2 linked regions of the Microbulbifer sp. GL-2 genome follow. The protein of the gene in region 1 interacts with the protein of each later gene in a pairwise test. Links are inferred from orthologs where the notes say so. Each region holds a gene or a part of one and is shown in the gene's direction. Other genes may lie near its edges.

What was found.
Region 2: the proteins of GL2_RS21245 (region 1) and pepP interact in binary tests that used the Escherichia coli proteins (3 or more experiments, as listed by UniProt). The link is inferred for Microbulbifer sp. GL-2 from one-to-one orthologs.

Annotation. Positions count from the first base shown.
Region 1 is NZ_AP019807.1:4,915,653-4,930,235, forward strand. What follows is about bases 3,609-6,448. They hold GL2_RS21245 (aminoacyl-histidine dipeptidase), read left to right. Parts: upstream 3,609-4,212; coding sequence 4,213-5,685; downstream 5,686-6,448. Other genes in these bases: GL2_RS21240 (VacB/RNase II family 3'-5' exoribonuclease), read left to right, coding at 3,609-4,086. In the rest of the region: GL2_RS21230 (pitrilysin family protein), read right to left, coding at 1-421; GL2_RS21235 (Glu/Leu/Phe/Val dehydrogenase dimerization domain-containing protein), read right to left, coding at 678-1,766; more of GL2_RS21240, read left to right, coding at 2,116-3,608; GL2_RS21250 (YceK/YidQ family lipoprotein), read left to right, coding at 6,493-6,819; GL2_RS21255 (polysaccharide deacetylase family protein), read right to left, coding at 7,037-7,873; GL2_RS21260 (GNAT family N-acetyltransferase), read right to left, coding at 7,948-8,811; GL2_RS21265 (hypothetical protein), read right to left, coding at 8,912-9,316; GL2_RS21270 (linear amide C-N hydrolase), read right to left, coding at 9,536-10,459; GL2_RS21275 (VOC family protein), read left to right, coding at 10,923-11,321; GL2_RS21280 (lipase family protein), read left to right, coding at 11,704-12,804; GL2_RS21285 (hypothetical protein), read left to right, coding at 12,893-13,396; GL2_RS21290 (hypothetical protein), read left to right, coding at 13,407-13,745; GL2_RS21295 (SDR family oxidoreductase), read right to left, coding at 14,017-14,583. UniProt on the Escherichia coli protein: Dipeptidase with broad substrate specificity. Requires dipeptide substrates with an unblocked N-terminus and the amino group in the alpha or beta position.
Region 2 is NZ_AP019807.1:1,936,216-1,950,939, forward strand. Bases 11,744-14,724 are described here. They hold pepP (Xaa-Pro aminopeptidase), read left to right. Parts: upstream 11,744-12,549; coding sequence 12,550-13,899; downstream 13,900-14,724. Other genes in these bases: GL2_RS08565 (TIGR02449 family protein), read right to left, coding at 11,744-11,785; GL2_RS08570 (UPF0149 family protein), read left to right, coding at 11,993-12,550; GL2_RS08580 (FAD-dependent monooxygenase), read left to right, coding at 13,966-14,724. Also shown: GL2_RS08505 (3-hydroxyacyl-CoA dehydrogenase NAD-binding domain-containing protein), read right to left, coding at 1-1,519; GL2_RS08510 (acetyl-CoA C-acetyltransferase), read right to left, coding at 1,533-2,741; GL2_RS08515 (OmpA family protein), read left to right, coding at 3,127-4,362; GL2_RS08520 (AraC family transcriptional regulator), read right to left, coding at 4,495-5,529; GL2_RS08525 (helix-turn-helix domain-containing protein), read left to right, coding at 5,923-6,237; GL2_RS08530 (DUF4168 domain-containing protein), read right to left, coding at 6,274-6,666; GL2_RS08535 (hypothetical protein), read right to left, coding at 6,882-7,508; ribose-5-phosphate isomerase RpiA, read right to left, coding at 7,524-8,195; ilvA (threonine ammonia-lyase, biosynthetic), read left to right, coding at 8,411-9,925; GL2_RS21460 (hypothetical protein), read left to right, coding at 10,171-10,308; GL2_RS08550 (5-formyltetrahydrofolate cyclo-ligase), read right to left, coding at 10,394-10,972; GL2_RS08560 (cell division protein ZapA), read right to left, coding at 11,244-11,582; more of GL2_RS08565, read right to left, coding at 11,582-11,743.

The DNA of each region.
Region 1 (14,583 bases):
CGTTATTGGTGGTGCCATTCATATCTGTGGCCCCTGAGCGCTGGAAGGGCTCAAAGTACTCACCGGGATAGTTTTCACTACCGTTAAACATCAAGTGTTCAAACAGGTGCGCGAAGCCAGTTTTGCCCTTCGGCTCATCTTTGGAGCCCACCTTGTACCAGATGTTGGTGGAGACGACCGGGGCTTTGCGGTCCTCATGGACGATCACAGTCAACCCATTGGGCAGCACTTCTTTGTGATAGGGAATATCCAGTTCCGGTGGCGGAACATAGGCCTCTTTATCCGAAGCAGCCGCCTTGCTACTGGCCGCAGCTTCAGTATCCACAGATAGCGCATGGGGTGTATTGTCGACAGACTTTCCGCAACCGGTAAAACCTGCAGTGGCGATAACGACACTGATGAGCACTGGACGCCAGTCCATATTGTCACTCCCTCTTAATAACCGCAGCTTCAGGATGGCAAGTTTAGGCCAGGATTCTCTCCTGCTTTTAGCTAAATCCCCAAGCACATTCAAACAGTTGATCCGACATCTTACCCGGTTGCCAGATCGACAAGACAACTTTCAGACAAAAAAATGGGCACTAAAGTGCCCAAAAAAATACATCACAGAGAGAAGCGATGATACCAATCGCCTGTGGCGATCAGGTCACCGGCACATCTCCAGCGCCGAATAGCGGTTATGCGGCTACTGTGCCGGACTTGTTCTCAGTATCACCAGTCACAGAATGATGGCCAAAGCGTTCCTCGGCTATACGGTCAGCCACATGCGCCGTGGTCTCACCTGTTTCATCTGCGCGCACAAACACCTCTTTCATTGTGTCGCCAATCGCCTCGATATGCGCACGGACCTCACCAGCGTCATAATCACCCTTTTGCTGGTAGTACACATCGATAATGCCACCGGCATTGATTACATAGTCAGGGGCGTAAAGGATACCTTTCTCACGCAGTGCCGCAGCGTGTCGCTCTTCTGCCAACTGGTTGTTGGCCGCACCTGCCACAGCGCCCACTTTCAGGCGGGAGATGGTGTCATCGTTGAGAATCGCACCCATGGCACAGGGGGCAAAGAGGTCTACGTCGAGATCAAAGATTTCATCAGCGGTGACAGCAATGGCGCCCAGTTCAGTTACCGCGCGATCGATATTGTCCTGAAAAATATCGGTTACAAATAACTCTGCACCAGCATCTTTCAACAATTTACCCAGCCGGAAGCCCACATTGCCAACACCCTGGATGGATACTTTCAGGCCGGTCAGGTCGGTTTTACCCCAACGGTGCTCCACTGCAGCCTTGAGGCCCACAAACACACCATAGGCAGTTGAGGGAGACGGATCACCTCCGTATTCAGAGCCCGCAAACAGACCGGATACGTATTCGGTTGTCTCACCAATAACACTCATGTCGGCAACACTGGTGCCAGAGTCCTCTGCGGTGATATAGCGACCACCAAGGGTATTGATAAACTCTCCCATAGCACGCAGCAATTCGGGGGTCTTTTCCTTGCGCGGGTCACCGATAATTACAGATTTCCCGCCACCAAGTTTGAGGCCTGCCATTGCAGACTTATAAGTCATTCCACGGGAAAGCCGCAATACATCATTCAATGCCTCACCATCATCGGCATATGGCCACATGCGGCAGCCACCCAGTGAGGGACCTAAATTCGTATTGTGCACCGCGATAATGGCCTTGAGCCCGCTCTTAGCATCCTGGTAAAACGCCACTTGTTCGTGTTTATCGTAGGCGGAATGGGAAAAAATACTCATTAACTGTTCCTCTCCGGAAAGCCGGTTCTACAGCTGGGGAACAACCACAGCCCTTATCTGTTTTTATTCAGGGGTAAGATTATATCCACCTTCGGCAGATAAAGTTTGCATATTTTGCACATAACCACAAAGCAATAGCTAAATTGTCACACAAAGCATACTTTTTTAGGACAAATGATCCCTCGGGAATATAGTGGTCCAGGTAGTCAGCAATCCTGGCCTCTCCTTCATCCCAACTCCTACCGCCCCGCTGGCATTAAGTTACTTTTTTCCATTACCTGACCCCGTTACACCGTGTCAGCATGGTCTGGTAGAATCCGCGCCCAAATCGACCCGAGAGATAAACTCGATGCTGAATGCCGACGCTCTGAAACAACTTTCACAACTGAAAACAGATATTCGCTCCAGTAAGGAGTTTGCCGAGGGCCGGGTACGCGGCAGCAACGGCAAATTTGGCTTTGTGGAGCTGGAAGATGGACGGGAGGCTTTCTTACCCCCCAATGAGATGGAACGTGTTTTCCCTGGTGACCAGGTTCGCGTCTGCATTTCGGAAGAGAACAAAGGCAAGCTCACAGCCGAGCTGGATACCCTTATCAATAGCCAATTGGACTACCTGGTAGGTCAATATGTACAGCGGGGCCAGGGCCACTTTATCCAGCCCACCCAGAACGGCCTGACCCGCTGGATCTTTCTGCCCCCCAAAGCACGCGGCAAAGCACAACCTGGCGAATTTATTGCCTGTAAAGTCAATCGCCACCCCTTTAAGGATGGACGTGCCCAGGCCAAAGTAGAAACCGTTATCGGTAAGCCGGAGATGCCCGGGATCGAACATGCCTATGTTGTGGCCCAATACAAACTGCCGGAGCAGTTTGGCCAGGCGGCAGAGAAACAGGCGGGCAGTATTGCTGATCAAATCACATCCATCACTGCCGAACGCAAGGATTTGTCCGAGCTGGGCTTCGTAACTATTGATGCGGAAAGCACCCGTGATATGGACGATGCTCTCGCGGTTACAGCGCATGAAGGCGGCTGGACTTTACATATTGCCATTGCCGATCCTTCCAGCGTTATCGAAGAGGGCAGCCACTTGGATCAAGAGGCCTTCAAGCGCGCCCACAGCCAGTATCTCCCCGGCGAAACCCTGCCGATGCTGCCGCGCAATCTGTGTGAAGACCTCTTCTCCCTGATACCCAGCGAACTGCGCCCGGTACTAGTGGTACATATAGATATCGAGAATGATGGCGAGATTGCTTCCAGCCAATACGAATTTGCCGCTATTCGTTCCCAGCACAAACTGAGCTACAACCAGGTTAGCCAATTTGTCGTGGGTGATGAAACCGCTGTGCCGGAGGAGCAAAAAGAGAGCCTTCGCAACCTTGCTGCCCTATATAAAGCCCGCGCCAAATATCGCGCAGGCCACTCCCTGGCAATGGAGGATCGTCCCGACTACGAGATCCACCTCAACGAGCAGCGCAAGATTGAGCGCATCGAGAAACAGGATCGCAATATTGCCCAGCGTATGGTTGAAGAAGCCATGCTGGCAACCAACATCAGCATCGGTGCGAAGTTGGCAGAACTGCAACAGGGCTGCTTCTCAGTACATCTGGGCTTCCGTGAAGAGCGCATGGGTGAAGTCCGCAGCCTGCTAAAGGAAATGCTGCCCGAGCACGCTGAGAAAGATCTCAGCCAACTGGAAAACTACCTGGCACTGGTCAAACACCTGGAAACCCACGAAGACGACAAGATGCGCAACCTGCTCGCCGTATTGAAGCGCATGCTGCGACCCGGTCAGTTCGACAACAAAGCCGGCACGCATCTGGGCTTGGGCTTGGGCGCTTACGCCACCGTCACTTCTCCAATCCGCAAATACAATGACCTGCACAATCACCGTGTCCTGCGTGCAGCCAAGCAAGAGACATCTGCAAAAAATCTTAGTGATGAACAGATTGAAGCTTTGCAGGACAGCCTGGTACGCGGCCGTCAGGCAAACCGCGCCCTGGAGCAATGGCTCTATACGCAATTTATGCAGGATAAAGTTGGTCAGGCGTTTACCGGAAAGATCGCCCTGGTGAACGGTGCCGGGCTCGGCGTACGTCTGGACCAGTTTGGCATCGACGGATTTGTGCGATTGAATGGCAACAAGAAAAACCTGCCAACTTTTGACGGCAAGCATCTGATCCTGACCCATGACGAGCAGAGCTTTCAGCTCGAGCAAAGCGTCACCGTTAAAGTGGTCTCTGCGGATGTCGATAAACGACGTATCGCATTTGAGCTTGTAAAAGAAAGCTCCCTAGACAGCAGCGCTACGGAAAATAATTAAAGCGCTATTCCCTTAAAGGGCACGGCTCCAGCCGGGCCCTTTTCCGTCGCAACACCGGTACTACGATTTCTCACTATGGCACCCACTGCGACGGGTTAATCCATACAAAAGATTTCGAGGCCTCCAATGAGTACTATTGCCGAGCTGAACCCCACCCCACTCTGGAAACATTTCGCCAAGCTCTGTGAAATCCCCCGCCCCTCCAAGCACGAAGAGCGTGTAGTGGAGCATATTGTTGAATTTGCTAAAGGCCGCGGATTAAAAGTCCAACTGGATGAAGTTGGCAATATCATTATCAAAAAGCCAGCTACTTCCGGAATGGAGGATCGCAAGACTCTGGCCCTGCAAAGCCACGTGGACATGGTGCCGCAAAAGAATGCCGATACCGAACACGATTTTCTCACAGACTCCATCAAACCTTACATAGACGGTGAATGGGTTACCGCCAAAGGCACCACACTCGGCGCCGACAACGGTATTGGGGTAGCCGCGATTCTGGCCCTGATGGAGTCCACCGACATCCCCCACCCGGCCTTGGAAGCATTACTCACTATTGATGAAGAAGCCGGTATGACTGGAGCCAAAAACCTGCAACCGGGCTATTTCGAGTCAGATTTATTACTTAACCTCGACACCGAGGACGAGGGTGAGCTTTACATTGGCTGCGCCGGTGGCGTTGATGTCAACGCCACCCTCAATTATTCCGAAGCACCCGTAGCTGAAGGGGTTAAAGCCTATAAGCTCTCTGTACGCGGCCTGCGCGGCGGACACTCCGGCCTGGATATTGACAAGGGTCGTGGCAATGCCAATAAAATCGCCAACCGCATTATCGATACGGCCTTACGCGATATTCCTGATTTGCGAATCGCCACGCTTGATGGCGGCAGCCTGCGCAATGCAATTCCTCGTGAGTCCTTCAGCACTATCACTGTACCGGCTGAGGCCCAGGAAACACTGAAGCAAATTGTTAATCGCGAAAGCTCAACTATTGCCCAAGAACTGGATAGTGAAGCGGCCTTGGAAATTTCCCTGGAAAATACCGAAGCTCCTCTGGTTACCATGGACGCCGAGACCCAATTAAAATTCATTCGCGCTATACGCTGCTGCCCTAATGGCGTGGAACGCATGAGCACAGCATTGGAAGGTATCGCCGAAACTTCCAATAACCTGGCCCGGGTTACCACTGGCAAGAAGGACGGCCAGAGCTTTGTTCAAGTTCAATGTCTGGTACGTAGTCTATCCGACAGCGCTCGCGACCATCACGGTTTGGATGTAGCTGCCACTTTTGAGCTGGCCGGAGCCAAAACCCGATTGGATAACGCCTACCCCGGCTGGACACCAAACCCCAGCTCCCCCTTATTGGCAAAGATGAAAGACGTCTATAAGGAAATGACTGGAAAAGTTGCAGAAGTGAAAGTCATCCACGCAGGCCTTGAGTGTGGACTCCTGGCAAAGCCTTATCCCAACTGGGACATGGTCTCTTTTGGACCCACCATCCGTCGCGCTCACTCACCGGAAGAGAGAGTTCACATCCAAAGTGTTGCCAATTTCTGGGATTACTTTATTAAGGTTGTGCAGGCGGTTCCGACACGAAGCTAACTGGATCTTCTGCTTATCTCTTAGCAGCCACTTCCTGTAGAAAAATATTTAGTTCCGCCTTTCAGGGTCGACCTGAGGCGGACTCTCTACACACAAACCCACCTAAACCGTACTCCAGTACCCATAAAAATCATGAACCCATCATGAAATACCATTAATAGAAAATATTCGATCTTCAATTAAAGCATCAACACCCCACCTGAAAACTTATCCTTCTATAAAAGGCTTCCTTGGAACTTTTTTTCGAGTAAGCTGGTCAACACAACTGCGTTAAGTAAGACATGGATGAGAGCATAAGAAGCCAGATTTTAGTTAGCATTCTTTCGACCAACATGAATCATCACTGGGATTCTGTCAGAGAACTTAACAAGGAAGTTTATAGAGCTTTTTAAATATTCAGCACCCAGTGGCTCCAGTTCGCTTTACCTTGGTATTGGTTGAGGCGGCAATATTGGAAAGAATATGGAATAACCGCAGACTGGGGAAAGAAGCCTTAATGACGAACACTGCCACAGCTTGAGATTAAAAAAATAAGAGTTAAGCGGGAATATAAACTAAAAAGTTCGGCTCAAATCCACTTAATAACGGCCAGTCAATTAAATCCGTTAAGCACAAAGGACACATAAAAGTAGTATTTTAGAATTTTTACTTGCCAATCCAACAGTTATGCAAAGGCCTGGCATCTGATTGAAATAATCTCAAGGAGGGCCTATATCAAGACAAACCCGGATAGCTCACTCAGAGGTGAGATAGAGCTTGAATCACACCTCGGCAATCAGTTTTAAGACCATAAAGAAAACATAATAGATGAAAAAACTATTTTTGATATTAAGCATTCTTCCCCTGACCGCCTGCGGCACCTTCACCACATTATCCAGTACGGACCGAGAAATTGCAGCCAGCCTGAAGAAGGAAAAATCTTACTGCGAATCCATCCCCAGAGTATATAGCGGCCTCTCTTATAATTTCTGTAAAATGCATTCAGCTAGCGAATCAATAAACGCCGATTTACTTCTTGGAATTTATCTGGTGGATGGCGTTATGTCTACAGCAACAGATACAGTCGCCCTTCCCTTTACTATTTATGGGCAATATAAAAACGGAGATATTTCGCTCAAAAACCACCAATACTAGAAGATTCATTATCAATATTTAGATCCGCATACCACCTAGCTGGTTAGCCGAATAAACAAAAGCTGCCAGCTACTGCAACCAAATTGATAACATAAACATCGAGAGTTCATACAAAAATTATAGGGAGTAGCTAGAGAAGTAACTGAAAAACACCCTTGATAGCCAAAACAAACTTAAAACTATACATTCAGCGAAAATGATATACCTCCATTTCTGGTTACCTTATTGATTTAACTCCCTCAGGGTGCACAAGCATCCAGTGTTTAGCAATTTCCTCTCGACGGCAAATCCAAACGGAATTAAACCCCATAATATGATCCAGAAACCGAGCAACAGCCATCGCCCTTGCTGGATGCCCACTAATTCGGCTATGTAAGCCAACACTCATCATTTTTGGATGCTTTTTGCCTTCCTTCCAAAGGAACTCAAAGGCATCCTTTAACAACAGGAAAAAATCCTCTCCTGAGGGAAAACCATTAGGCATTAGATATTTCATATCGTTATTCACTAAGGTATAAGGCACTATCAATTTTTTGGACATACCTGATTGCCAATAAGGCAGGTCATCACTGTATGAATCAGAGATATACAGAATATCATCCTCAACATCTAGCAGCTTTCGCGTATGCAAGCTAGCTCGACCTGTATACCAGCCGGAGGGAGGGGATCCAGTTATTCGTTTGATAATTTTAATAGTACGTTTTATATCTCTCCGCTCATCCTCAATTGAGACATTTTGATAGTCCAGCCAACGGTAACTATGCCCAGCGACTTCATGTCCAGCAGCAACCAATGCGCTTCCAATTTTAGGATTCAACTCAAGAGATAATCCCGATGCAAATGCTGTCAGGCTTAGCTTTCTCTCCCCAAAAAGGTCAAGCAACCGCCAAACTCCTGCGCGAGAGCCATACTCATACATACTCTCAACACTAAAATCTCTCTTCCCTACCCGCGGCAGCCTGCCAACCAACTCGTGTAAATAGGATTCGGACTGAGTATCACCATTAACAATACTGGATTCAGCTCCCTCTTCTATATTCAGGACAAATTGCACAGCAACCCGGGCTCCACCAGGCCAATGTGGGTGGGGAGGTTTCCCCTCATAACCAGTTAGATCTCTCTTTAGCATCAGCCCAGCTCAAAAGTTGTTACGCCGTACACACGATCATGCATGATTTTCGGTGTAGACCCTAGGTACATCCTGGCACAACCAAAGATTTCCTTCATACCAAATTGACGGACTAAAGACATTGCTGCAGGGTTATTTTCCGGAACATCCAAAAACACCTCGGTGCCTGCTACAGAATTCACCAGGTAGCTGTAAATAACTTCAGCAGTTTGTTGATTATTTGCAAACAAAGGCCCAATCTTGAATCCTTTTCTACATTGGCGCATTACTCCATATCCTTCCAGATGCCCATCATCAACATAACCAACGGCCCTGGAGTAATGCTGAGACATCCACTCCTGTAAAAAATTATCTCTGGATGCTGGAAAGCAGGTTCTATCATATTGAGCCAACTGATCAAAAGATATTTGATCGGCAGGAATAATATTTTTATGAAAACTGACCTTCCTGCTCGATGAGCTATAAACAAAACGTAGGTTACGATGTGAGAAAACAAACCCTCCTCTAGCATAGAAGTCCCGCATTTCAAAAACACCATCCAAACCAACAACTGTCCCAGGAGAGAGTCGTGCTATCATTTTGTCCCGCCGCATCTGCCACAGGCTGTTTCCGTAACCGCGCTTACGGAATTCAGGACGTATGATAAAAAAACCCATAAAGCCGTACTCCCCACCATAGGAAGTAATTGCCCCACCTCCAATTAGCTCTGTGCCAACATCCGCCGCAATAAACGCTTCAGGGTCAGTATTCCAAAAAATCTCCGCATCATTTAACCCAGGGTTCCACCCCTCTTCAGCTGCCCAATCCACCAAAAGAGTAACTTCCTCTCTTTTCATTAAACGAACAGTTAGCTCTTCGGACATTCTTCCCTCCCTCAAGTCGCACTTCGAATTCCATCACCCGTCGACAACAATAAAATTAAGACCTCAACCTTATACCTGCTAATCTTTTTCAAACTGCACTTTATTTATATTCACGAAATGAACTACAGAGAGAATGGTTCCAAATGGAATATTCAACAAATAAAGGCTTGAAAATATATGCAGAGGAGCTACACACCAGGTTCGCTATTGAAAAAAATGCAATAATCACATAACTTTCCAATACCCACATCCCGATAAAGACCCCGAGCACTATTAGCCCTCCATCCAGCTCCAGGGAAAATAACAAAGCAATAAAGTATACTAGGGCGGCAAGAAATACGAAGTTACCAGAAAGTCGAAGCCCCCAAATAATTTTTATCCGGGATAAAGCTGCAGCTCCCTCCACCTCTATACACGACTGGGTCAAGTATTCCGATACGCTTTTTGCTCCAGTTTTACTCGCCATCAAATCACCTCTTGGTGCCTGATAAAAATCATTACTCACAATTACTCCCATAAAAATTAAATTTTCCAACCAACAATAACATACTTTCACAATTAACTTCTCAACATTAAAACGTGAAACCAAGAACCCCAAATCTGACAATTGAGCTTTAATAAATATACATATCGAAATTTAAATGCGACACCCTCTACTGAAATAATTCTATTTTTTATAATCAAGTGTTAATTGTGCCACATCAATGGTTGACGAATAATTAACTCACTCCGGTGCCAGGAACTTAAAAGGGCTCGCCGGCTTAAACAGTGAATCCGCCTCCCCTCCACGGTTTTCAGGAGTATCTAACCTCATACTCATAACCTTAGCACCAGCGCTGAGATTTAACTTGTCCAGATCTACCCAGATGACTGAAGGGTTTATAACTGAATCAAAATAATAACGCTTTGAGGTCTGGTCTATCACGGAACGCCAAAGCGTAGAGGCAATATTGGGCTTCTCTGGGTCACTCATCCCCAATGGGACGCTGACTGCACGGATTTGAGAAAATACAGAAGCTAGTGCATCACGCCGCTCATTGTATTTTGGGGAAGACTTAAGAGCATAGCTGGCTCGGGCAAAGCGATCAGCGGCACTTATAGTACCGGGCAGAAAATTCTGTCCTCCAATAAGGTTCCAGTACGTATTTATAGCCAGTTGCTGTCCATAAACTGGGGAGTTGGTCATTACTGTATATTGCCTGCCATGGTGTACCTGCAACTTACCCTTTATATATTCAAATATTGCTGAATCACCTGATGGGTCTGAAATGGCGATATGTGCCGATGCAGGCCGTCCATTTGGTAAATCTGTACCAACCACTGTAAAGGGCTCCTGCTTCATCGCACTTACGGCCTCATCAACTGTGCGATAATTGTCCAGAAAGTACTGTAGCCATGCCCCAACTGAGATCCCTGGCTTATCTCGAGCATCCTGGTTTCCATAATCAGCCTCAGCCAGATATAACAGGTTTCCTACCAATCCAGCTTCATTAATGCCATCTGAGGTTGCCGATTTATAGATACTAATTACGACAGAGCCATACTTGGATCTCCAGGATATAGAGCCCTTACCAACGCCACCATTGCGTTGCATTCCTTTGGGAAAAGCCCAGAAGTCCATAGCCGCCTTAACATCACTCCAGTCCATGCTTCTTCCAGTGATGTACTCTCCACTACCAGTTTCATATAGTATTCGTGTACAAGCTTCAGCTGGGGTAGTAATTGTAAAAGGGATAACTAGGGCAGTTGAAACCAGCCTGCAGAGCAGAACTCTAGCTTTACAAATATTACGTAATCCCATAAATTTTCTCCGCCTGTTATGGGCCAGCCAGAATCCATTCCTCTTGGAAGGCTGAATTATTGGAAATAAATCGAATATACGGTTAGGCTGGGCAAAAATAGTCTTTTAGCGAATCTCAATATATGCCCAGCTCACGAAGTGTGGTCTTAATTCAAAAAAAACCCTGTCCAAAGCTGTATTTCTGTCGCACCTTCCGACAAACCACATTCACTTCTTCCTGGGCTTCAGTAAAATTCTCCACAGGCGGAAAAATATGCGCCATCGACAGAATATAAATAACAAACTATACAAATTACGGTGGAGATAAATTATGAACTCTATTGGGAGACTGGTAATCCTGGTAAGGGATTATGATGAAGCTATTCAGTTTTACCGGGATAAATTAGGGTTTGAGGTATTTATAGACTCCGAAGCTCCACCACTTCGATTTGTCCATGTTCGTCTCCCCAAGCAAAAAGATATGGGTATTTGGCTACTGCAAGCGTCCTCTGAGACCCAAAAGCAAAATATCGGGAGGCAGACGGCCGGACAGCCTTGCGCAGTGATATACACAGATAATTTTGAAGATGAATACCAACGCCTGATCAATAATGACGTAGAGTTCACTAAACCTCACAGATCTGAAACCAATGCAGAGTTTGCCCACTTTGAAGATTTATACGGCAACGAATTTGTTCTTGTGGAATTGAAAACTGAAGTTGTTGAATAATCAACCTGGAACGAAGCATCGTCAATCATCTCAAGCTGACTTTCAGAGCTTTGCCTGATTTCAGCCTAAGCTTCTGTAGGGCTACCTACAATTCATAACTTGCATGGATAGTCGATGCTTTACCAATAACCAGCTGTTTACTTCTCCTTCACTATCAAATATAAAACGGCAATACTCGCTTGATCAGCAACAGGCTCCCATAGCCTCATTCAACTTAACTGGTTAATCCGGTTATAGAGCAAGTTTTCATCACTGGGATGTAGTACTGCTGACTTTTTACCAATTAGTACTGATCAATAAAAGCCAATCTGGCCATTAGGGCTAGTGGACTCCAACCAACAAGAAACACCTGTGCTACTGATGCCGATCATTTGGAAATATCATGAATAGAAGCCTGATTTTGCTGATCCCCGGGCTTACAAGAGTAACCAGCACCGCGCAACTCTCTGAGTTTACCGAAGGTCTTATCGCGGCAAGTGAGCGTATGCCCCTCACCCCCATCGCAGACCCGTCTGTACCTCCCGGAGTAAATCGCTTACGGGTTTCGTCCAGTAGACATTCCCTGGAGCTGGACCTGACAGAGGCCTACTGGAACGACCTGGTTCCCAGTATTACCCAGCAAACACTGAAAACAAGACTCGCAAGGGGCTTCTCCCTTATCTGGTTTTGGCTGGCAAACCTGCATATCTGGACGGGAGTTCTCCAACGTAAGTATCTGACATTTGGTCTTACCTTGTCCGCCCTTGCCTTTATTGTTTGGTACCTTGGTACAATTATTTTATTTGTGGAAGCGATTGAACCTGCTGCTGATAACCCCCTGTACCCCCTGGTAGAAAAATTGAAACACTCAGTGGAGTATATTGGCGGCTGGCGGATTTGGGCGGTGGCCACTGCTGTGGTGGCCTTGATGCCAGTCTCGCTACTGGTGGACATTTCGGATTTCTGTAAGCGTTATCTCACCAATGAGCCTGCATCTAGGGGTAAGCCTGCAGTCCGCTATGAAATTATCCGCCGCGTACGCGAGCAACTGGAAAACAACTTGGCGCAGGAGGAATACCAGTCGGTAACTATTGTCGGGCATAGCTTTGGCAGCGTGGTCACCGTAGACTTGTTTGCCGACCTTCCGCCCATCGGAATTCCTGTGCGTATACTGACCATGGGCTCCCTAATCGAAGTATTGGGCAAGCAGGCGCCGTGGTTACAAAATGAGGTATTGGCGTTGTCACAGCGACAGGACCTGATCGAATGGATCGATATTAAATCTCACTCAGATTGGTTTGCCAGCGGCTCTGCGGTTCCTGAAGCCCATCATTGTTATGAGCGGATTATTGGCTCCTACGGTACTTTTCCAGACAAGCTGGCAGCCAGGGTCCACTCCCGCTACTTCGACAATCAAGAGGCAGTGAGGCTTTTACTTTCGCACTTTGAGCGGCAAAATAACACAACCATTCCCAGCGACGAAGTCACCCTGAAACCAGTTTAGTCCATTACTAACGTAAATTAATTGCTCTGGAGATAATTACCAGAGCATTTAAAATATCAACAACACGCCAATAGCAAGGAGAATAGAGATGTCGCCCAACCAGCCAATGAGGGTTATTTCGACCCTGTGCGTTTTTCTGGCGATTCTAATCAGTAGCTGTACCCAGCTGGCCCCCAGATATGATGCCGAGCTCTATTCAGACCTAACAGAAGTTAACGCTGAACTGATGCAGTTCTTTTCCTCAGTTTCCCATGGCACCAGCAAAAATTCCTACAAAGAGAGAAGTCAAAGCTATCATTCCCTGATTGGGAAAATTGATGCGTTGGTCATGCAGTCAAATACCCGCCCAATTCCCAACAAAGGCACCTTGGAGGAGATCAATAACTACCTCAATTCCAAGGGAACCAATATTGCCTTCGAAGCTGAGCCTCCCAGCGTTGCCTCTCTGGAGAGAATTTCCAGCAGTCTAAACCAGATGCGTGAAGAAGACGAAGATAAGGGGCTGCGTGTTACCGCTGTGGCTCTCTTCAAGAATGAGATTGTGATTTCCATGGACCAGGCACTGACCTACGAATCTTTTTTAAACCGCTAAGGACTTCGACATGTCACTAGACGTAAACCAGCTGATTTCCAGTATCAAAGATGCAGCCTCTTCAATTATCAGCCACGATGTCACTGAGATTCGCGGTTTCTCAGAACGTCAGCTTTCAGCCTTAGCCCTTCAGGCAAAACTGATCGCCAAAGCTATCGCGACAAAAGAGATAGACGAAGACTTAAGGGATTATTTCCTGGACTCCCTTGAGGATATGGCCCTGAACTTTGCCAAGACCTTGCGAGGTCTGCTGGCAGTTACTATTGAGAAGGTATGGAACGCGATCATTGGGGTCATATGGTCAGCAATAGAGGCCTGCACTGGGATATCATTAAAAGTAGCCTGCTAACAATCACCGAGCAATCACCGAAACTTCTTCCCTGGCAGCTCACTAAAGTGAGCTGCCAGGCTCTCTTTCTTTTTAGTCTATAACTACATTGGATTTGAGTTCTCTAAGAGCAGCATTCAATCAATATTTGACAGTATCAATAGGGATATTGGAAAAATCACCGGGCCCGCCTGGCGGCATACAAAGGCTTTCATCCGTATTCACCTGTTTTCACTTTCCCGGCTCACCGGCTTAGAAAGCAAAAATCTATCAATTTTCTAATACCAGGCGATCAGGTTTCCATATATTGTCTAAAGACATCGGCATAATCTGGATGCCAACGGGACAAAGGTGGTCGATCCTCAATGATATCACCAGCCGCCCAAGCTATGCGCTTATTATCCATCTCACGGGTTACATCATTATCAGGACAAAGAATATAAAAATCGCCAAGTTCAATCCGCTCTAACATAAAATCAATAACTTGATCTGGCGTCCAGGCCGACTTGGGTTTTTGAGGACTGTTACTCATTCCCGTATAAGTAAACCCTGGTATTAGCAGGTGTGATGAAATCCTATTGCTTTTGCTGCGTAGCCCACCTTCATAGGATAGCTCTCTGAGCTGATATTCAAGAGCTTCGGTTACTACTTTTACAGCGGCTTTACTCGCATTGTAGGCTGGATTACCTGGAGGTGTTGTTATACCCTGCTTAGACCCTGTATTAATTACTAAGGAGGCATGTTCCTGCGAAATAAGCTGAGGAACAAATACATGCATGGAATTAACAACACCCCAAAAATTAGTGTTGATTATATTTTTCCAGTTGTCAAAATTTTCCCAACACTTGTTTGGAAAATC
Region 2 (14,724 bases), 3.0 Mb from region 1 along the record:
CCCGTGAAGTAAAGAATCCACGGCTGTCATTGACGACGATCGGTGTCTTGCCAATTTGCAAAACAAAAGCGAATGCCTGGGCCAGGGTTTCCTCACTGGTTTCCTCTCCGCAAATGATTTCCACTAGTGGCATTTTGTCGGCGGGGGAGAAAAAGTGCATTCCAATAAAGTTTTTTGGCCGCGATGAGGCGTTAGCCAGGCCGGTGATTGGCAGGGTGGAGGTATTGGAGGCAAAGATAGCGTTGTCGCTCAACTGTCTCTCGGCCTCACTGGTGACTCTGGCTTTTAACTCCCGATCCTCAAATACAGCTTCAATTACCAGCTCACAGCCAGCTAATTCAGCCGCATTATCAGTAGGTTGGATTCGGGACAGGATTGCCTGCATACGCCCTTCATCGGTGCGACCCCGCTGCAGGCGTTTGTGCAGGGACTTTTCCGCATAACCTTTACCGTTCAGTGCCGCCTCCATAGAGACATCTTTTAAGACAACCTCGACACCTTTACTGGCACAGGCATAGGCGATCGCCGAGCCCATCATACCCGCGCCCAAGATACCGATCCTGCGTATCGGTTGGGTTTCCTGATTGCGTGCCGCCTGGGGCAGAGAGGCACCGGCTTTGAGATCATTGAGGGCAAACCAGAAGGTGCCGATCATATTCTTCGCCACCTGGCCACAGGTCAGCTCGACAAAGTGACGGGACTCGATACGTGTGGCCGTTTCGAAATCTACCTGTGCACCTTCCACTACGGTTGCCAGTATCGCTTCAGGGGCGGGCAGGCATCCATGGGTTTTCTTCTCCAGCATGGCCGGGGCGATCATCAGTAGTTGGGCGTTTTTGGGATTTTTGGCATCCCCACCAGGCATGCGGTAATTGGGTTGGTCCCAGGGTTGTAAAACCTGGGTACTGTTGTTGTCCCGGATAAAATCTCGTGCTTTCTTGAGCAGGTCGTCTGTATCATTGGCGGTTTGGTGAATCAGGCCCGCCTCCAGAGCCTGTTTTACACCTACCTGCTTGCCTTCAAGCAGGAAAGGCAAGGCGTTCTGGATACCCAGCAGGCGAGGCATACGAACACAACCACCTCCGCCGGGCAGTAGTCCCAGTGTGACTTCGGGCAGGCCGATTTTAAGTGTCTTGTCATCCAAGGCGATACGCTGATGACAGCTAAGGGCAATTTCCCAGCCACCACCCAGTGCGGTGCCGTTGATCGCTGCCACTACTGGTTTACCCTGGGTCTCCAGCCAGCGGAGTTTGGCTTTCAGGGATTCACAGGCGGCAAAAAATGCTTCAGCTTGATCTTTTTCGGCTGCGTAAAGTGATTTGAGATCGCCGCCGGCAAAAAATGTTTTTTTGGCCGAGCGTACAATAATGCCAGCGTAATCCTGCTGCTGTAGTTGTTCCACCACGGCCTGTAGGGAATCGGTGAAATCCCTGTCCATTACATTTGCCGAGGCATTGGGGTTATCCATGATCAGGTGGACGATGTTGTCGCTGTCCTTCTCGAGGCGAATGGATTTCATATTTTTTCTCCCCTTACACCCGCTCAATTATGGTTGCCACGCCCATGCCGCCACCCACACATAGGGTGACAAGGCCGTAGCGCTGTTGCCGCTGTTCCAGCTCATCCAGTACAGTGCCGATCAACATCGCACCGGTGGCACCCAATGGGTGGCCCATGGCGATGGAGCCGCCATTGACGTTGAGTTTCTGCGGGTCGATATCCAGCTCGTGTTGGAAGCGCAATACCACTGCGGCGAAGGCCTCATTTACTTCATACAGATCGATATCCTGTGCGGTTAAGCCGGCGGCTTTGAGCGCCTTGTGGGTGGCAGGTGCTGGCCCGGTCAGCATGATGGTAGGCTCGCTGCCAACCACCGCGGCGGAAACAATACGCGCGCGAGGGCTGAGGCCCAGGTCCCGCCCGGCCTGTTCACTGCCTATAAGGATTGCTGCGGCACCATCAACGATCCCTGAGGAGTTGCCGGCGGTATGCACATGCTCAATGGCTTCCACCTGTGGATAGCGGGAGATGGCGATGCTGTCGAAACACAGGTCTCCCATACCGGCAAAGGAAGGATTCAGGTTAGCCAGTCCCTCCAGGGAGGTATCCGGGCGTACAAGCTGGTCATAATCCAGGATCAACAGGCCGTTTTGATCTCGTACCGGAATAATCGACTTGGCAAAAGCTTGCCGTTTCCAGGCCGCGGCAGCCTTGCGCTGGGACTCGAGGGCAAACTTATCGACGTCTTCCCGGGAAAAGCTGCCGAGGGTGGCGATCAGGTCCGCACCGATACCTTGGGGTGCAAAGCCTGTGTCGATGGCGGTTTGAGGGTCCATGGCCCAGGCGCCACCGTCACTGCCCATAGGCACCCGCGACATGGATTCCACGCCACCGGCGACTACCAGATGCTCCCAGCCCGATCGCACCTTGGCTGCAGCCAGGTTGACAGATTCGGCCCCGGAGGCGCAGAAGCGGTTCAAGGTGACGCCGCCGATATCCTGGTTCCAGTTCGCAGCCAGGGCGGCCACCTTGGCGATATCCGCACCCTGATCGCCAATTGCGGTGACACAGCCCATGACAATGTCATCGACTTTTGAGGTGTCCAGCTGATTGCGGCCCTGCAATTCCCGCAGCAAGCCTGAGAGCAGGGTGATGGGTTTGACTTCGTGCAGGGCTCCGCTGGATTTTCCTTTCCCGCGAGGAGTGCGGATTGAATCGTAGATATAGGCTTCTGTGGGCACGGTCTTGGCCTCTTTATTTTTGGTTGCGGGTATAACCATAGTGGTGTGCGACGCAGGCGCAATGATGAAAGACGCCAGGGGCGGTGACGTGGATGTCTGCTGTGATAATTAGGTGTGGGAAGATATTTTTAATCGATTATTCCAAATCAAACTAACCCGGTGAGCGGGCTGCCATACACTCAAATAAGGCGCATTATTTTTTATTGCTTGCCAATAGATATTGGCGGGTAAGTTTTCAGTGTGGTTAGAAAATTCCCGGCGACGCAGGTTTGTCACAGACTCAGCAAATACTGAATAAGCAGTTGAACTGTGTAGTGTTTTTCATTTGCTGGGACTGAAGAAGGCTAGCGGTCGACCGTGAGATTACTGACAGTGAGGTTTGGCTATGTCGGAAAATCTACTGGCACTGGCGGCGAGCCAGCTGGGTACCTCGGGCATTGGCGCACTGGCCTCGGTGCTCGATATTCCCGCAGAGCAGGGCCAGAAGGCACTGGATACCGGCCTCGCTTATTCCCTGGCCGGGATGCTGAATAAAGCCAGCAGTAAAACTGGCATGGGGTATTTATTCAATATGGTTACCGATAATGAGGCATTGGACCTCTCAACGGTAACAGAAAGCTTCTCAGATAAAGACAAGCTCGACAGTATTTTGCAATCTGGCGCGGGCATGCTGCAAAAGGTTTTTGGCACCCGTGTTGAAGAGGTGATAAAACTTGCCTCTACAGCATTATCAGGCGGCGATGGCAGCCGTTTGCTCAAGTTGGCTCTGCCGATTATTACCTCCCTGTTAAGTGGCCAGGTAAAAGCGCAAAAGATGGATGTCTCCGACCTGGCATCACTCCTGATCGGTCAGCGTGAATTTCTACAGGATAAAATTCCCGATGACCTGCTTAAAGCTCTCAATGTACCCGGCTTTGATCAGCTGGGTGCATCGCTGGTTACCCATGGTCATGCCAAACCACAGGAGCCGCGCCCTGAAGCCCTGCATGGAAATGGTGAGAAGCGCAAGCCAGTCAGTTTCAGTAGCTGGTTTTTTCCGCTGCTACTGGTGTTGGTAGCGCTTTATGCACTGAATATGTGTATGGACAAAGGAAGGGAGGAGGCGCCTGAAAACCGCCCCTCTTTGACCACTCAGGAGCAGGCTTTTATGGAGTCTCCCTCTGAACCAGTTGGGGACCTGACAGATGGCAATGCCCAAGCGAAACTGGGGCCAGATGATTTCGCCAGTAATTTGCGCGATTACCTCAAGAGTTTTGCTCGCCAACCGGATCGGGAATTTCCCCTTAGGATCAATTTTGAAGGGAGTAGTGCCAAGATCCTCAATCCCTCTGCCCCTGATATTGTGGCACTAGCGAAGATCATGCAGGAACACCCCAACCTGAGTATTGCCATTGAGGGACATGTAAAAGGGGAGGGCAATGAAATTGAGGAGCAGGAAGTTTCCCAGGAGCGTGCAGATGCAGTGCGGGAAATTCTTTTGCAGAAGGGAATTGCGGCCAACCGGATCACTGCTACCGGTATGGGGTCGGCCAAGGAAGTTCCTGAGGGTGAAGCCGAGAAGAAAGAGCAGAGGCAAATGGACAATGAGCGTATCAGTGTGAGAGTAGTGAATTTTCAATGATAGAAAATTGCTAGCAGAAGCCATGTGAATAAAGAGGCAATAAAAAGCCCCGCAAAATTAGCGGGGCTTTTTATCAATTTAATTGCCTAAATTCTCTGTGAGGGAAATTGCCTTCAACCTAGGTAAATTGCTTCAATCATTACGGAATTTTTCCCGATAGGCGCCGGGAGCGAGCCCCGTCCACTTCTTAAAGGCGCGGTTAAAGGCGCTGGGCTCAGAAAAGCCAAGTCTCTCAGCAATCTCTGCCACTGCCGTCTCCTGCTGCTTAAGCTGGAATACGGCCATATCGCGGCGCACAGAGTCCTTGATGTCCTGCCAGCTATTGCCCTCCTCCTTGAGCCTGCGGCGCAATGTCTGCGGAGACGTGTACAGGCGTGCGGCGACATCGTCGAGAGACAGGTTTTCGATACTGTTTTGCTGTTGCAGCATGCGCCTTATTCGACCGGTGAAACTGTGATCGGACTTGTATTGGGTGAGCAGGCACTCGGGTGCGCGGGACAGGAACTCTGCCAGTTGCTGTTCATCGCGTACGAGCGGCATTTGCAAATAGCGGGTGCTGAATACCAGGCAGGTTTCCGCTTGGTTGAAGTAGTGCCGACACGGGAACATTTCGTTGTAATCTTCATTGTAATCCGGCTGCGGGAAGGCCAGCAGCACACGCTCCAGCAGTATGGTGCGATCGATCAACCAACTGAAAAAACGCAGCCAGATGACGGCTATTGATTCCACAAAAATCTGGTTGGGTAGTTTCTTGTCATTGCTGTGATGGATTATCAAGCGGGCTTCTTCGCCATCTTCCACCAGTTTGATATGTAGATCGTCGCTGACCATGCTGATAAAACGCCCTGAGCGTAGCAGTGCACGGCGCAAATTGGGACAGCTGATACAGGCATGGCCCATCATGGCGAAAGTGCCGGGCAGCCAGGGGCGCGCCAGGAAACCACCAGATTCATCGTTTAGCAGGTCCCATTCCCGGCGCAGCAGGTTAGCCATCTGATCGCGGCCGATCCGGCTGTCGGGGTCCTCAAGCAGGGCGGGCTCTATATCGCTGTCGCGCAGTATTTGCAGGCAATCCAGCCCCGCTGTATGAGCGCCAACCAGTTGGGCGCGCACTACCGTAGCGGGTATACCTGGGTCCTCGCGGAGTTTAGGGGTCTCGCTTTCCACTCTCTCAGCCCTCAACATTATTTTGTAAGCTGCGTGTCATTCTCAAGTGCAGCATGGATTATGCGCAAAGCGCACGGGAATGTCAGGTTTATAGGGAGTGGGAGTAACAAAGGGGCAAGCTGGGAGGCCTGTATCGATCAATAATACAGCCCGCAGAGAGTGAAAAGCTTATCTTTTTCAAATGGGTTTTGTATATAAGTATATGTTTTTATTGGTTATTTTGCATTTATCCACATTTTTTCACGCCGCTGGAGTAACATTTGCTCGACGAGCCGCACGGAGAACTACTTTAGCAAGCAGCTCCAGAGGTGAGTAAAAGAGGCGGCCTAACTACTAGACCTGAGAGTCATAGGGATTAACAATAAAGTGACATGCCAATGAAGGAGTGGCCAAATGCCGTCCGCATCCGTTGAAAGCCAGCTGAACCCGACAATCTGTCGGCGCATGTTGATCGCCTATTTAATTGAACAGACTCCCCGTCCAAATAATCCTGCGTTGGAAGAGGCGACTGGCTGGCCGCGGCGCACAGTACAGGACATTATTGCCAAGGGGTTGCCTGGGCATGGCACTCTGGTGGAATTTGTTCAGGAAGGAGTACGCCACAACGATGGTTATTACCTGTTGCGCGATTGGGGTTCTTTCGACCGCACCTGGGTAAGAAGTAATTTACCAGCTATTTGTCAGGTACTGGAAATTACCCTGGATTAGAGCGGCGCACCGATTGGGTGTACCGCTCAGTCGCCTTTACTGCGGCTTGGTGTGTGTCTGCTGGAGTATTTTGTTGACCTTCTCCAGAAGTGCCGGGTTGGACTTGATGCTGGTGGCTATTTCCTGGTACTTGGTTTTGGATAATCCCGTTTTCTCTATTGCCGCAATCATCTTGCCTTGGGCCTCTTTGTTTAGGGCCTCAGCCTCCTTAATATCAGCGGCGGCCTTGAGCTTTGGGGCATATTCCCGGCTCAGCATCACAATAGAGCGGTAGGCATCGGCAAACTGCTTGAGCTGGGGCTCACTAAAGGACGCTTTAGGAGCACTGGCCTTGGGGGCATTGGCTTGGGGCGATGCGGGTTGCGCGGTGGCGAAGGGCATAGTGAGCAGCAGGGTGAACAGGGTGAGGAATTTGGTAAAGGGCTTCATCGGGCACTCCAGAAAGTCTGTGGACGCTTTTGCTTCTCTGAGGGAGCACCCAGCGTCACGTTAGGGCAAAAGCGTTATGCAATGGAACCTAGTGGGAGCTTACAGGCACCAGAGCATTCAGCTTTGGGACATTAGTTTCAGGGTAGCCAGTTTCGGCGCGGACGTGGCGCCTTTCCCCGCCACTCGCGCGAATTTTTGATATCGATGCGCAGGGCCTAAAAAAGGCCGAGAAATTTCTTGCGCTTCTTCAGGGACTGTTCGCAGCTGTTGAGCTGTTGCTGGTAGTGTTTCGCACGCGCGGATACTTTGTGTGAGACTTTTTTAAGCCAGGCCTTGTTTCTAAAGGTGCGCCGGTTAAAGCCGCCATGGCCCTCATGGTAGGCCAGATACAGGTGATAACTATCCCTGGACTGGATTTGGCATCGACGTGCACTGGTGTTGTTGTACCAACCGACAAAGTCGATTGCGTCGCCAAAATCATCCCGATCCGCACCGTAGCTAAAAGTAGAGCGTTGATAACCGCGCCAGGTGCTCCCCAGCGCCTGGGCATAACCAAAGGCATCTGAGGGGCGCGGTCCGGGAATAAAGCCCAGTATTTTGCTGCGCGGTGGGCGCGCGTCATGCACAAAACGGGACTCCTGATGAAGGATGGCCATCATCACTGCTACAGGTGAACCCCACTCTTTTTCAGCGGCCTTGGCCTCGCCATACCAGCCTTTTTTCTCGCGGAAAATGGAGCAGATATTGTCGGGATTACTGGGGGGGGTGGTAGAACAGCCCGAGCCCAGGATCGCGGCGCTAATCAGCGCCACCAGAATCCCCTTTTTATTATTTTGTCGCATAGTATGACTGCATAGTTAGGCGGTGATGGTTTTAACCCCGGAGCTGGTACCGAGTAATAACAGATCCGCTGGCCGCTTGGCGAAGATGCCATTGGTAACCACGCCGGTGATATTGTTGATCGCTTCTTCCAGCGCAATAGGTTGTTCGATTTTCAGATTGTATACATCGAGGATTGCATTGCCATTATCGGTAATAACGCCCTGCCGGTAGACAGGGTCTCCCCCGAGTTTGACCAGCTCGCGAGCAACCAGAGAGCGCGCCATGGGAATCACCTCTACCGGTAGGGGGAATTCGCCCAATATCTTAACCGACTTGCTCTCATCGGCGATGCAGATGAACTCGTCAGAGCAGGCCGCGACAATTTTCTCCCGTGTCAGTGCTGCACCGCCGCCTTTGATTAATTCCAGTGCCGGGTTGGCTTCATCGGCGCCATCTACATAAAACTGGATGCTATCGGCGTTATTTAGCTCATAGACCGGAATACCGTGGGACTTGAGCCTTTGTGCCGAGGCCTCGGAGCTGGCAACCGTACCGTCGAACCTACCCTTGATCTCGGCCAGATAGTCGATAAAAAAATTGGCCGTGGAACCTGTACCTACACCGATGATGGAGTCGGCCTCCAGGCGCGGGGAAATATAGTCGATAGCGGCGCGAGCAGTGGCCTGCTTCAGTTCATCCTGGGTCATACTCTGGATAGTTTCCTGTGCAATTATTTCTACTTTATTTTCACCTTTCGATAAAAAAAAGCGCAAAACAGCCTATTTGATGGTAATTGTGTCGGGCAAGGATTAGACTGGCCTGCCGGTGTTGCGTGCGTTGGGGGTATTTTGCCAATGCTTCTGCTACTAGGCTTCCCTGAGTCGCGCACAGAAATTTACCGCAACGGCAACCGAAACACGCCATGCCCAAATCTTATATCAAGCGCATTTTAGACGCGCGCATTTACGATGTCGCCATCGAAACGCCATTAGAGCCGATGCGCCAGCTTTCCCACCGGCTGGGTAATCGTATATTGCTCAAGCGGGAAGACCTTCAACCTGTATTTTCTTTCAAGATACGTGGTGCCTACAACAAACTGCTAAAGCTGCCCGCTGAACAACGTGCTCGTGGTGTAATCGCTGCCTCGGCGGGGAACCATGCACAGGGATTGGCCCTGGGAGCAGCCCAGTTGGGGGTGCGCGCAACGATAGTGATGCCGAAGACCACACCCCAGATCAAGGTCAATGCGGTGCGTATGCGTGGAGCGGAAGTGATATTGCACGGGGACACTTTCGATGAGGCCGCCGCGCGCGCCAGGAAGTTGGTTGATGAACGCGATCTGGTTTTTGTGCACCCCTATGACGATCCCGATGTGATTGCCGGCCAGGGTACAGTGGCCATGGAAATGTTGCGCCAGCACTCAGGTAATTTGGAGGCAGTATTTATTCCTGTTGGCGGGGGTGGGCTGGCCGCAGGCATGGCCACCTATATCAAATATGTACGACCGGAAACCAAAGTCTATGCGGTTGAACCTGAAGATGCAGCCTGCTTGAAAGCCGCCCTGGAGAGTGGAGATCGAGTGCGCCTGCCTCAGGTGGGTCTGTTTGCCGATGGTGTTGCTGTGGCGCAAATTGGTGAGGAAACATTCCGGGTTTTAAGTGAAACGGTAGATGGTGTGATCACTGTGAGCACCGATGAGATCTGCGCGGCAATCAAGGACATTTTTGAAGATACTCGATCCATTGCCGAACCCGCCGGAGCTGTGGGGCTGGCAGGGCTGAAAAAATTTGCTGAACAGAGTGATTGCCGTAATTCAGCCCTCGCCACTGTTTGTAGCGGAGCCAATATCAATTTTGATCGTCTGCGCTATATCAGCGAGCGGACTGAAATCGGCGAAAAGCGCGAGGCGGTGCTCGCTGTGCGTATACCCGAGAGCCCCGGTAGCTATCTGCGCTTTTGTCGTGATTTGGGAGACCGCGCCATCACCGAGTTCAATTACCGATATGCCGGTAATGAGGAAGCACATATTTTTGTCGGCTTGCAGGTGACTGCCGATGATGATCGGCACCAATTAGTTAATAAACTGGAAGATCGCGGTTATCAGGTAACCGATCTCACTGAGAATGAGATGGCCAAATTACATATTCGCCATCTGGTGGGGGGGCGAGTCCCAGGGCTGAATGATGAAGTTGTATACCGTTTTGAATTTCCCGAACGTCCCGGCGCTTTGCGGAAATTTCTCGAACACCTGGCCGGGCGCTGGAACATTACCCTGTTCCACTATCGCAACCACGGTGCTGCCTATGGAAGGGTCCTGGTTGGGCTACAGGTTGAGCCAGGGGCTCGGGCAAAACTTTCGGGTTTGCTCGAGCGGCTGCAGTTTCCCTATTGGGAGGAAACTGAAAATCCCGCTTACCGCTTTTTCCTGGGCAGCTGAGCCCGGGAAAATCATTAGTTGAGTAAAGCGTCTCAGAAGTTGTTGGGTGCGTAGACTGCAATTTCGGCTTTGTCGAACCCCCTTGTGTGAAAATGCGACAAAAAACACATAAAATATCCAACAACCGGTTACTATTCCGCCGATTCTTCAGTATCTTCTTTGGTCGTTGAACTTTTGCTATGGCTTCGGTCATATGCGGAGCGAAACGCACATAACAAAAAAATTGATTGTACAGGATGGTCCCAATGAAAGCCGATGCGCTGACAATCGCTGTGGTTGTCTTTGTCGCGGGCGTTCTGCTGAGCACCAGTGGTTTGACTGAGGTATTTGCCTCGGAATCCGAGCCACCGGCCGCTCTGCAACAGGGAGTGGTTACCCGTTAGGCTGATGCCGGGGGGCGCTCTGCCCACGAAACAGCAAAAAAGGCCGAACACTAAGTGTTCGGCCTTTTTTGTTTTCTCTCTCGTACTAGTTGCATCGATAGATACGCTTTTCTGTCACTACCATGTCCAATGGTATATCCCAGTTGTCAGTGGGTAATTGCCTCACGCATTGCAACTGGTGGGCGGCGCCAATTAGCTGTGGGCCGGTACCCGGCAATAATTGTTTGTGCTCAAACGTGCGGTCATAAAAACCTGCGCCCATACCCAAACGGGAGCCACTGGGAGTAAAGGAGACCAGGGGGACCAGCACCAGATCAAGCAGGTGCGCTGAACGACTGGGACTGCGCACCGGTTCAGGAATATGGAAACGGTTGCGGAATGGCAGCGGCTCACCGCCCCAGCGTTTAAAGCCCAAATGTGGGTGTGGCTCTACAGGTAGTACTGGCAGGTAAAAATCTTTCCCTGGGTAGCGTTGTAATAACTGGCGAATATCCAACTCCCCATCCATTGGCCAGTAAATACCAATATGGCGGGCGCGTTTCATCTGTGGAACCCGGCTTAACAGGGTAATAGCTGCGCGACCATGCAGGCGCTGCTGGTAAGCGCTGAGTTCCCGTCGCCCTGCGCGCATACGTCGGCGCAGTTGCGTTTTATTTTCGCTCATGGATAAGGGGAAGGCTGGAAAGAAATGGGAACCCCGAGTATGTGGCTGTAGACGGCGCCTCGAACCGTAAGGTTCAAGGTGGCGGTCTCCGGAGTACATAAGGCTTTCCGCTGCATGGCGGACTTGCACACCAGCACCCGCTGGAAACCACCGGGGTAAGATTATCGGCTCAAGGACATAGTCTGCTGGCCAACACCCCAGGGTATGAGTTAATTATAACTTGGACGGAGGGGGGCTGTTAACTGGAAATTTGTAGGGAATGGACGTGCCTTCATTCTTGCGATGACTGCGGCTCCGTCTCTGGGTCTATTTCGCCCAGTGCGTTTTGTACTTTGTCCTTGAGGCGGTCGAGCATTTCCTGTTGGAGGGGGACACTGCTCAACTCCGCTTTGGCCTGAATCAGTTCATGGGCAATATTCAGTGCAGCCATGACTGCGATTCGCTCAATGCCGATCACTGTGCCGGTTGAACGGATTCGCGCCATGCGCTCATGCAGGAGGCGTGCGGATGCTTGCAGGCCTGCACGCTCGCTGTCGGCGCAGGCTACGCGGTACTCTTTACCGAGAATGGATACGGTGACGGTTTCGGATGTTAGTGCAGAGTCAGCCATCAGGAATCTTGCGTTAGCCCCTTGAGACGATTGATCATGGCTTCGACCCGCGAGCGGGCGGCCTCATTATTTTTTATCAGGCGCTGGCGTTCGCGCAGCCAGTCGGCTTCCTGCCGACGCAGTTCACGGTTGTCATCAGCCAGCTGTTGGCAGCGGGCGATCAGTGAATCCACAGTGCTTTCTAACGCTTGCAGCTTATCCATATTTCCTGCGTTTGGGGTCGACGTCTGGGTTCGCAACACGACAGACTGCGAGGGATTCCGCTACTATATTGCCGGCGAAAAGGTGGGTCAATCGCTCCACCTGCGCGGGCAATCACAAATTTGTCCCGAAAACACAAGTTCTTTTGCCTGTCGCTGCTGTTGCAGCGCAATAATTAACTCACGATCAAGAAAAATTGCACGGTAACCATGACATCAGAAACTAATCGATTCGAGCTTCTCGCCAACGCCATTCTCTCGGCAGGTGGCCAGGCGGACCCCAGTGAACTGCATGGATTTACGTGTGGTGTACTGGCGGCGGGCGCTGAGCCAGACAAAAAACGCTGGCAGCGCGAACTGGCAGAGTTACTCGACCTGGAGGTGGTACCGGCAGATTTAAATAAGGACTTTCTGCAATTAGCTGAGGAGAGTCAAAAGCAGTTGAATGGTAGCGACTTTTCCTTCCAGCTGGTTCTTTGCGACGATGACGATATTGTTGCACGCACCCTGGCATTGGGGCACTGGTGTGAGGGCTTCCTGCACGGATTTGGTATCGGTAAAGCAAAAGAAGAGAAGCTGCTGCCCACCAGTGAAGAGGCATTGAAAGATATCGGTGCAATTTCGCAGGTGGATGCCGATCACGTAGAGGAGAGTGAGGAGAATGAACAACAGCTATTGGAGCTGCAGGAATATGTGCGTGTAGCAGCTCTCAATATTTTTACCGAAGTACGCGGCAAGCAGTCCACTGAAGGCCCCACTGTACACTGATGTCCAGTAACAAAAAAAGCGCAGCGATCAGCAAGACGGAATATAGTCTTCGTCGCACTCGCCTGATGGATGAACTGGCGCCGGGGAGCTTGGCGATAGTCTCATCCGCTGGTGAGCAGCCCCGATCACGCGATACTTTTTTCCCTTTCCGCCAGGACAGTGATTTTCTCTACCTGACCGGTTTCGATGAACCTGAAGCCCTTTTGGTACTGGTTCCGGGGCGTGCCCAGGGGGAAACCCTTCTGTTTTGTCGCGAATGCGATGCGGAAAAAGAAATGTGGGATGGGCCGCGTCTCGGTCCCGAGCGGGCAGTGCAACGTTTCGGTTTGTCCGATGCTTTTCCGATTGGCGATCTCGACGATATTTTGCCGGGACTACTGGATGGTCGCGAGCGCATTTATTTTCCTATGGGGCGCTATGCCCACCTCGACCGGCGTATCCGCTGCTATCTGCAAAATATTTCTGAGGCACCGGGCAGTAATGGTGCTCCAGAGGTAGTGGATCTGGATTACCAGCTGCGCGAACTGCGCCTGTTTAAAAGTTCAAATGAGCTGGGCCTGATGACCCGTGCTGCGGATATCAGTGCCGCCGCACATTGTCGCGCCATGGCTCGCTGCCAGCCGGGGCTTTACGAATACCAGTTAGAGGCGGCGCTTTTACACACTTTTGTCGATGCCGGTGCGCGTGAGACCGCTTACCCAACCATCGTTGGCAGTGGCCGCAACGCCCTGGTTATGCACTACTGCAGCAACAAGGCACAGATGAATGACGGTGACCTGGTACTTGTGGATGCGGGCTGTGAATACCGTGGTTACGTGGCAGATATTACTAGAACTTATCCGGTCAACGGACGCTTTAGTGGCGCACAAAAAGCGCTGTATGAAATTGTCCTGGCTGCGCAGCTGGCAGCTGTCGAGCGGGTGCGTGTGGGAAACCATTGGGATGACCCCCATACGGCTAGCGTAGAGGTGATCGCTCAGGGCCTGGTGGACCTGGGGCTGTTAAATGGGGATGTGCAGGACCTGATCGAATCGGGCGCCTACCAGCGCTTTTATATGCATCGAGTTGGTCACTGGCTGGGGATGGATGTACACGATGTCGGTGATTACCGGGTACACGGTGCCTGGCGGCAATTGGAGCCAGGCATGGTGATGACGGTCGAACCCGGTATCTATATCCCCGCGGACGATGAACGTATCGCAGGGGAGTTCCGTGGCATGGGTATTCGTATTGAAGACGATGTGGCCCTCACCGGTGAGGGAGTGGAAATCCTGTCTGCGGCGGCGCCAAAGTCTGTAGAGGATATCGAATATGCTATGCGCCATGGGCGGGATTTATTGACTCGCTAGAAACAATAAGGGTTTACGGCCTCCCAGCTTGCTGATTGATGACCTGGGAGCCTGTGGGGGAGTTTTATGACTGAAGCTGCGCAACAATTCGATGTGGCCATCGTCGGTGGGGGAATGGCTGGTGCCAGCCTGGCGCTGATGCTGGCGCACTTCTGTCCGCATCTCAGTGTCGCACTGTTGGAGCAGAGAGGACTGCCAGATGCCTCGGCCAGTCTACGGCTGCCGAGCTTTGACACTCGTGCCACAGCTATCGCCGCCGGCAGTTTACAGCTGTTCCAGCAGTTGGGTCTGTGGTCCGCTTTGCGTGAATATTGTGCCCCCATCCAATGTATCCAGGTGAGTGACCGCGGTCACTCCTTTGGTGCATCCCTATCAGCGCGTGAGCAGGAGCAAGCGAGCTTCGAGGGGATGTTGGGGGCTGTGATTGAGAATGCTGCGTTGGGGCCTATCCTGCATCGTGCTGTAGCAGATACCCAGGTGCGGGTATTGGCCCCAGCCAGGGTGAGCAGGGTACGAATGGGTGTTGCCGGGGCGCATTTGAGCTGGAGTGCTGATGAGCAGGGCCAGCAAAATGAACTGACCACGGGTTTATTGGTTGTTGCTGACGGGGTCGGATCACCTCTGTGCCGGCAGTTGGGGATAGAAATCGACACGATAAAGTACCAACAAAGGGCGTTGGTCACTACTGTTGGTCTTCAGCGAGACCATGGAGGCGTTGCCTTTGAACGCTTTACCGCTTCTGGGCCCATGGCCCTGTTGCCATTGCCGCAACGAGAGGGGTTACATCGCGCCGCCCTTGTGTGGGCCTGCCCGGATAGAGAGGCG